4 regions of the Vibrio parahaemolyticus genome follow, and region 4 is predicted to be linked to each of the others. Evidence: predicted binding sites of a transcription regulator. Region 4 holds the regulator's gene; each other region holds the start of a gene.

The links. Region 4 encodes CRP, which controls carbon source genes, mostly activating them, when cyclic AMP is high. Its sites were predicted from a motif close to TGTGANNNNNNTCACA; they were not measured.
Positions count from the first base shown of each region.
Region 1: ectA (diaminobutyrate acetyltransferase) is a predicted target of CRP. The motif match lies at 743-758, and genes of this name have one in related genera.
Region 2: recB (exodeoxyribonuclease V subunit beta) is a predicted target of CRP. The motif match lies at 830-845, and genes of this name have one in related genera.
Region 3: cdd (cytidine deaminase) is a predicted target of CRP. The motif match lies at 669-684, and genes of this name have one in related genera.

Region 1 is NZ_UHIL01000001.1:1,985,760-1,987,966, reverse strand. It holds gene DYB02_RS09715 (BCCT family transporter) at 1-557, shown strand, start outside; gene ectA (diaminobutyrate acetyltransferase) at 859-1,392, shown strand; gene ectB (diaminobutyrate--2-oxoglutarate transaminase) at 1,427-2,207, shown strand, end outside.
Region 2 is NZ_UHIL01000001.1:2,673,907-2,676,113, reverse strand. It holds gene recC (exodeoxyribonuclease V subunit gamma) at 1-636, shown strand, start outside; gene recB (exodeoxyribonuclease V subunit beta) at 964-2,207, shown strand, end outside.
Region 3 is NZ_UHIL01000001.1:1,550,114-1,552,320, reverse strand. It holds gene DYB02_RS07765 (LrgB family protein) at 1-425, shown strand, start outside; gene cdd (cytidine deaminase) at 789-1,676, shown strand; gene purT (formate-dependent phosphoribosylglycinamide formyltransferase) at 1,824-2,207, shown strand, end outside.
Region 4 is NZ_UHIL01000001.1:3,038,616-3,040,822, reverse strand. It holds gene DYB02_RS15580 (DUF1338 domain-containing protein) at 27-818, shown strand; gene crp (cAMP-activated global transcriptional regulator CRP) at 975-1,607, opposite strand; gene DYB02_RS15570 (phosphoribulokinase) at 1,848-2,207, opposite strand, start outside.

The DNA.
Region 1 (2,207 bases), 1.1 Mb from region 4:
GGTGGATTTCTTGGTCACCATTCGTGGGCATGTTTATCGCACGTGTTTCACGTGGACGTTCGGTTCGTGAATTTATCATCTGCGTTATTTTGATTCCTTCGACGGTTTGTGTGCTTTGGATGACCGCTTTTGGTGGCACAGCGATCAGCCAGTACGTGAATGACGGTTACGAAGCCGTATTCAATGCTGAGCTGCCGCTTAAACTGTTCGCCATGTTAGACGTAATGCCGTTTGCAGAAATCACATCGGTAGTAGGTATCATTCTGGTGGTTGTGTTCTTTATCACGTCGTCGGATTCAGGCTCTCTTGTGATCGATACGATTGCAGCTGGTGGTAAAGTCGATGCGCCAACACCACAACGTGTTTTCTGGTGTACGTTTGAAGGCTTAGTCGCCATCGCACTGATGCTCGGTGGCGGACTGGCAGCGGCTCAAGCGATGGCAGTAACTACAGGCTTACCATTTACCATCGTATTGCTTGTTGCGACAGTTTCTTTGATTAAAGGTCTAATGGATGAGCCTCGTCCAAGTACCAAGGTAGTCAAAAAAGATAAATAGCCACGACGACAAAACTAACCTTAAAACGGCATGCGAAAGTGTGCCGTTTTTTTATGTAAAAGACCTTAAGTCCTCTCTTTGAAACCCCGCTGCATTCTGACTCATGTTGAGTTGTTTCGTATTAAATGATGCTTTAATAAATTAGAGTTCAAACTATTTTAATTTTAGGTTAAATGTTGTTTTTGTGTGATTTTGGTCACATAAATCCAGATTAAAACGCCAATTATTTGATTTTCAACCGTAAAGAATGTCCATAATAAATACGAAATTTAATTAGACGTCAAAGGATATGTATTTCAAAATGATCACATCAGCACCTTGGGTGCTTTATCCTGAAATTGGAGAAGACCCAAGCAAAAAATGGATTTTTCGTGAACCTAAAATCTCTGATGGTGACGGCATTTACAGCTTAATTGCAGATTGTCCTCCGTTGGACATGAATTCTTCTTACTGCAATTTTCTACAGTCAACGCATTTCAGCAAAACCAGTATTTTGGTTGAGCACAAAGGCGACATCGCTGGCTTCATCTCGGGTTATCAGAAGCCTGATGAACAAGACGTATTATTCATTTGGCAAGTCGCTGTATCACCTCGATTCAGAGGTAACGGTTTAGCATTTCGTATGCTCAAGGAGCTTCTCGAAAGGGAAGTGCTGAGCGAGGTTAAATCGGTAGAAACGACCATCACGGAAGACAACCAAGCCTCTTGGGCGTTGTTCAAAAAGTTAGATGCGATGAACGGCAATCATGGCCAAGTCAGCACCTTTTTGGATGAAAAAGCCCATTTTAAAGGCAAGCACGATACAGAGTTTTTGTATCGCATTCCTCTCAAATAATCCTCAAACAATAGGAATCAAAAACGGTCTCATCATGGATATTTTCAAAAAGCAGGAATCCAACGTACGCTCATATTCAAACCATTTTCCAGTGGTATTTCGCAAAGCGAAAGGTTGCTGGCTAGAAACAGAACAAGGTGAACGCTACTTAGACTTCCTCGCTGGAGCGGGATCCCTAAATTATGGCCATAACAATCCTGTATTGAAGCAAGCACTGCTTGAATACATCGAAATGGATGGCATCACTCACGGTTTGGATATGCATTCAGAAGCGAAAGCGGGCTTTCTCGCCGCACTGGATAACTACATCTTAAAACCAAGAAAACTGGACTACAAAGTTCAATTCACCGGCCCAACTGGTACGAATGCGGTGGAAGCGGCACTCAAGTTGGCGAAAAAAGTGAAAGGCAGAAGCAGCGTTGTTGCATTCACTAACGGTTTCCACGGTTGTACCGCAGGCGCGCTGGCGGCTACAGGTAATCAGCATCATCGACAAGGTAACGGCTCAAGCCTTACAAACGTAACGCGCATTCCGTTCGAAGGTTACGCTGGCGTTGATGGTTTGGCGCTGTTCGAAACTATGCTGAATGACAACTCTGCAGGTATGGACAAACCAGCAGCCGTATTGCTGGAAACGGTACAAGGCGAGGGTGGTTTAAACGCCGCCTCCAATGAGTGGCTACAGCGCTTGAGTAAAATATGTAAAGCCAACGACATTCTATTGATTGTCGATGACATTCAAGCTGGTTGTGGCCGAACTGGGACATTCTTCAGTTTTGAGCCATCAGGTATTGAACCCGATATTGTGACGCTAT
Region 2 (2,207 bases), 360 kb from region 4:
AAACTGGCGTTTTTATCTGGTGCGCCTCAAGACGATTTGGAAATCGACCTGACGTTTGATTCCTTGTTTGAGCGAAATGAAGGCGAAGAGAAAAACGTTCGCCTAACAGGTTGGCTAACTCAGTGTTACCAATCTGGGTTGATTCGTTACCGAAGCGGTAAGATTCGCTCGCAGGATTACCTTGCAGCGTGGATCGATCACCTTGCCATGTCGGCGTCGGGTTATGCCAAGAAAACTCATCTGATTGGCTACGATCGTAAAGAAGGCGCGCTGCATTTGATCTACCCAGACACTGCCGATGCGCAGTATGCCAAACAGCTACTGACTGAATTAGTTCGCTTGTTCTTCGAAGGCATGACTAAGCCTTTGCCTTATTTCCCTAAAACGGCGTTGGCTTGTGTTGAAGCGGGCTTTAGCCGTGGTCAGTGGGTCGATGACGAAGAGAAATCTTTGAAGAAAATGGCTGACGCATTCAATGATGGCTTCATGAGCCCGGGCGAAGGCAATAATGCGTACATCTCTCGAATTTGGCCTGCTTGGAATGATGAGTTGGCCTCAGAAGTTCGTTTGCTGACAGCATTAGTTTTGCAAGGTGCGCGCTTAGCGGTTCAAGACGCTGATGACGTAAAAGCGTAATAAAGACAGTTGGATAAAGAGAAGGAAGAGTAGGGTGGCCGCCAGAAAATCATTATTTTTTGTAGGGCGTTCGCTGTACGGCCACAAGGTCAGAGGGACCATGATACTTTTATTTAATTCATTTGAGTTGTGCCGCCAAAAAGGTTTGGCTTATCTCGTGGGGCGCATACTAACGGTACGTCTTATGGATAACCGTGAGAAAGATCTCACAAAGCTCTAAATTATCCAACTTGTTAAACATATTAATAGAATTTTTAACTATAGATCACATTTATTAGGTGATACGTCCTAGTAAATAATCCGGAGAGATTCAGCGTTATGGATCAAATGTCAGGTGCAGAGTGCCCTCTACATACGTTAGACCGCACAGAGCAACCTCAACCAACGCCACTAGAACCGATGACGTTTCCTCTGCATGGTGCGAGGTTAATCGAGGCATCAGCAGGTACAGGTAAAACCTTCACTATTGCAGGCTTATATCTGCGCCTTTTGCTTGGTCACGGCAGCGCGGAAACTCGACATCGCGTACCGCTTACGGTCGACCAAATTCTGGTCGTAACCTTTACCGAAGCGGCAACTGCGGAATTACGCGATCGTATCAGGGCAAGGATCCATGACGCGCGAATCGCGTTTGCGCGTGGACAGAGTTCCGATCCGGTGATCCAACCTTTGCTTAATGAGTTTGACGATCACAAGCAAGCCGCAGAAATTTTATTGCAGGCAGAGCGTCAGATGGACGAGGCGGCGGTCTACACGATTCACGGTTTTTGCCAACGTATGCTAACGCAAAATGCGTTTGAATCTGGCAGCCGATTTAATAACGAGTTTGTGACCGATGAAAGTCACCTAAAATCGCAAGTTGTAGCCGATTACTGGCGTCGCAATTTCTACCCGTTGCCATTTACCTTGGCTGGAGAAATTCGCCAGCTATGGAGCTCTCCATCTGCGTTGTTGTCTGACATCAGCAATTACTTAACCGGTGCGCCGTTAAGCCTTTCTGTTCCTGCAATGAAAGGCAGTTTGGCTGATCTTCATACTGAAAATTTGAAAAAAATTGATGAATTAAAAGCACAGTGGCGAGAAAGCCAAGATGACTTCTTTACGCTGATTTCAGATTCAGATATTAACAAACGCAGCTACACCAAAAAGTCTCTGCCGACGTGGTTGGAGGCGGTAAACGCTTGGGCAGCAACGGAAACTACAGGTTACGATTATCCAGACAAGCTGGAGAAATTCGCGCAAAACGTTTTGTTGGAAAAAACACCGAAAGGCAGCGCGCCTCAGCATGCGGTATTTGAAGCCATTGAAACATTTCTTGCCAATCCAATCAGCTTAAAAGCGCCACTGCTTGCTCATGCGATTGAGCATTGTCGTGTGATGCTGGCCAACGCGAAAAATCAAAAACAGTGGCTCTCTTTCGATGATTTGCTGACGCAACTTTCTGCTTCTATCGATACGGACGAAAGCGAGCTTTTAGCGGCGCGTATTCGTACTTTGTACCCTGTCGCAATGATTGACGAGTTCCAAGATACCGATCCGCTTCAATACAGTATTTTCAGCCGTATTTATCT
Region 3 (2,207 bases), 1.5 Mb from region 4:
TAACGTTTGCTTGTACGCTCGGTAGTATTATGTCAATGGCAACCACAACCCTCATCGCCGTTGCATTTAAAGCTGACATCAGTTTAATCGCGAGCCTAGTAGGTAAGTCAGTGACCACTCCGATTGCAATGGAAATCTCAAGCCACCTTGGTGGCGAAGCGGCAGTCGCTGCAATCTTAGTACTGATCGTAGGTCTTCTTGGCGCTATTTTGGCGTACCCAATCTACAACCTAATCGGCATTAAGCATCCAATTGCTCGTGGTTTGACGATGGGCACAGTATCGCACGCGCTTGGTACTGCGACTTGCGCAGAGAAACAACCTGGCGACGCTGCATTTTCATCGTTAGCGTTGGTGCTATGCGGCATCATCACCTCCATTCTCGCTCCGAGCTTTTTTGGTTTAGCAGTCTGGCTATATCAATAAGTCATTGTGACGGTCTGTCCTCCTTCCGACAGGCCGTCACTTTCCTTTTCTCATCGTAGTGCGCCGTTGAAAACGCTTTTCGCTACAAAGCACACTTCCCATCTAACGTGCTCTAACAAGATTCATACTAAACACTATCTTTCGCTGCTAGCATATTTTCATTACTTGGGTATATGAATATCCATTGATATAGTTATTTATGAGACGAAGTTAACGCTCAACACGATTGCAATCGAATACATGTGTGAGCTCACTCTAATTATGTAACAGAAATATCAATTGCATTATTTAACGTGATCCAAAGCACGGAACATTTCTCTCCTTTGCATAGAATAACTGTCCATGCAATAACAAGGATTCAACATGAAAAGTCGCATTGAACAGGCGCTAGCAAGCGCTCCTGAAGCACTTTCAAAACAACTTGCTCCTATCGTCCTCGCCGACGATTTTGATGCTACTCTTTCAGCGCAGCAGTTTGAGCAATTGCTTTCAGCTACCAGCCTATCAGATAAAGAGCTGCGTGTTGCTCTACTTCCTTTTGCCGCTGCATATTCTTACGCTCCTATTTCTGAGTTCTATGTTGGTGCAATTGTTCGCGGCTTGTCTGGCCGTCTGTACTTTGGTGCAAACATGGAGTTCTTTGGTGTTCAGTTAGGCCAAACTGTTCACGCAGAACAATCTGCAATTAGCCACGCTTGGATGAAAGGCGAACATGGTGTCAAAGACATCACCATCAACTTTAGCCCTTGTGGTCACTGCCGCCAGTTCATGAACGAACTGTCGACTGCTAAAGAGTTGAAAGTTCAGCTACCTGAGCGCGACGAAAAGTCATTACATGAATACTTACCAGAAGCTTTTGGTCCAGCAGACCTTGGTATTGAATCTGGTTTGATGGCCGAAGTAAAACACCAATTTGTGTGTGATGATGAAGACGCATTGATTCAACAAGCCGTCGAAGCGATGAACATGAGCCATGCGCCGTACACCAGTAACCTCAGTGGTTTAGCATTAGAGCTCGCGAACGGTCGTGTGTTTAAAGGTGCTTATGCAGAAAACGCCGCATTTAACCCAAGCCTTCCACCGCTACAAGTAGCACTGATTCAAGTGTTGTTGGCAGGCGAAACCTTCGACAGCATTAAGGCTGCCGCTCTAGTGGAAAACTCTGAGGGTAAAATCAGTCACCTAGCAGACACACAGTCTACGTTAGAAGCGCTAAACCCAGATATTCCAGTCAGTTTTGTTAACGTATAAAATTCACTAATATGTCATTAAAAGCTCTACAACATGTAGAGCTTTTTTATTGACAAAAAACCACAAGCAAACGTTTGCTTCACAATGAAAAATCAGTATGATCCCCTGCAATTTCTGTCTCATCACTTTATTTTGTAAGGGAACACTATGTTCGGTACTGCAACCAGCGCAAATGCTACCCGTGTATTACTATTAGGCTCTGGTGAGCTTGGTAAAGAAGTGGCAATTGAATGCCAACGACTAGGTCTAGAAGTGATTGCTTGTGACCGTTATGCAGACGCACCTGCGATGCAAGTCTCTCATCGTAGCTACGTGCTTGATATGTTGGATGGTAAAGCTCTAGAAGAGATCATAAACAAAGAGCAGCCAGCTTACGTTGTTCCAGAAATAGAAGCTATCGCGACCGATAAACTTGTCGACCTTGAAGAGAAAGGCCTGAATGTTGTGCCAACTGCGAAAGCGACCAAGCTCACAATGAACCGTGAAGGTATTCGTCGCTTAGCCGCAGAAGAACTAGACCTATCCACCTCC
Region 4 (2,207 bases):
CCTACATCTCGTAACAAGGAGTCGTTATGACGCCCGATGTGTTATTTGAATCGCTATGGCAAGACTACATCCAACGTCTTTGTCCTTCTGCTGCTAAGGTGCATCAGCTTCTACAAGAAGATGAGGCTCTGATTAATGATCATATTGCTTTACGCACTTTCAATGTTGAACCGCTAGGTATCGAGACATTGGCGAAACCGTTTTTAGCTGCTGGCTATAAAGCGTGTGGGGACTACGTATTTGAGAGCAAAAAACTGGTCGCAAAACATTATGAGCACCCAGATCCGAATCAGCCTAAAGTCTTCATCAGTGAGCTGAAAGTCGAAGAGTGTTCGCCAGAGCTGCAAGATATTGTGGCGAAACTGGTTGCGCAAGTGGATGCTGAAAAACTGTCGGGCAGTGCATTTCTGCATGGCGGTCGCTTATGGGATCTAAGCTTTGCTGATTACCAAACGTTGGCTAAAGAGAGCGAGTATGCGTCTTGGCTGGCCGCGCACGGTTATGGTGCTAATCACTTTACGGTGAGTGTGAATCAGCTGAATCAACACGATGAAGTCAAACAGGTTAACGACCATCTTCGTCAGGCAGGGTTTGTGATCAATGAGTCGGGCGGTGAGGTGAAAGGCTCACCAGACGTGTTGCTTGAGCAATCGTCGACGATGGCAGACAAAGTGCCAGTGACCTTCGAAGAAGGTTCGGAAATTATCCCAGGTGGCTTTTACGAGTTTGCTAAACGTTACCCAATGGAGAATGGCGAGTTGTATCCAGGCTTTGTTGCAGCATCAGCAGACAAAATTTTTGAAAGTACTAATGGCTAAACGCCATGGAATACCTCGGGCTAACGTTGTTGTTTGTTAGCCTCTTGCGACCTAGGGTTTGACTGAGTTGCAAGGTAAATAACAAGGTAAATAAAAAGCCACCAATGTCGCCATTGGTGGCTTTTATAATTTTGTTCGTGTCACTCTAAATTGAGATTAACGAGTACCGTAAACAACGATAGTTTTACCGTGCGCAGAGATTAGGTTCTGCTCTTCTAGCATCTTCAAGATACGACCTACTGTCTCACGAGAACAGCCAACGATTTGACCGATTTCTTGACGAGTGATCTTGATTTGCATGCCGTCTGGGTGAGTCATCGCATCTGGTTGTTTAGCAAGGTTCAGAAGCGTCTGAGCGATACGACCAGTTACGTCTAGGAACGCTAGGTCACCCACTTTTTGGCTAGTTACTTGAAGACGACGAGCCATCTGCGCAGAAAGACGCATTAGGATGTCTGGGTTTACTTGGATAAGCTGACGGAATTTCTTGAAAGAAATTTCAGCAACTTCACAAGGAGATTTAGCGCGAACCCAAGCTGTACGCTCTTGGTCTTCTTCGAATAGACCAAGTTCACCAATAAAGTCACCTTGGTTTAGGTAAGAAAGAATCATTTCCTTACCTTCTTCGTCCTTGATAAGAACCGCAACAGAGCCTTTAACGATGTAGTACAACGTTTCAGCTTTTTCACCTGCGTGAATTAGCGTGCTCTTTGATGGGTACTTATGAATATGACAGTGTGAAAGAAACCACTCTAATGTTGGGTCGGTTTGAGGTTTACCTAGAACCATAATATCTCACTTCCTCTGCAGGGTACGCTTGCGCTATCCATATTTTAGCTAAGCCTGAATTAGGCTTACTAGAATAAGAGCACTTTTTATATGCTGCAAGCTCTCTTGTGTTTCGGTAAGAAATAGTATCCTTTTTCGAAAACGATTTCTTGATTTTAATCGTGCCATGATTGAGATTTTGTAAGCAAAACTGTGCACATGATCACGGTATGAAAAGTAAACATCTAGCCCGCTACGTTTTTAGCCAATTTTTCCTGTTTCAATCAGCTGTTGTAGGATAGGCCTAACTATGAGCTCCATTGCAAAGCTCATTTTGCCGCCTGGCACAACAATGGTGTTGTGGCGCGACATAAATGAGCCATCAATCATGGCCAGCAGATATGGGAAGTCGACATTCTTAATGCCACGCAGACGAATCACCACAAAGCTTTCATCTAAACTCGGAATGCCTTTGGCGTTAAGCGGGTTGGAGGTATCGACGGTTGGGACGCGTTGAAAGTTGATGTGAGTACGAGAAAACTGCGGAGTGATGTAATTGAGGTAATCGTCCATTGAGCGCACGATTGAGTCCATCACCGCTTCACGCGAATGGCCGCGATC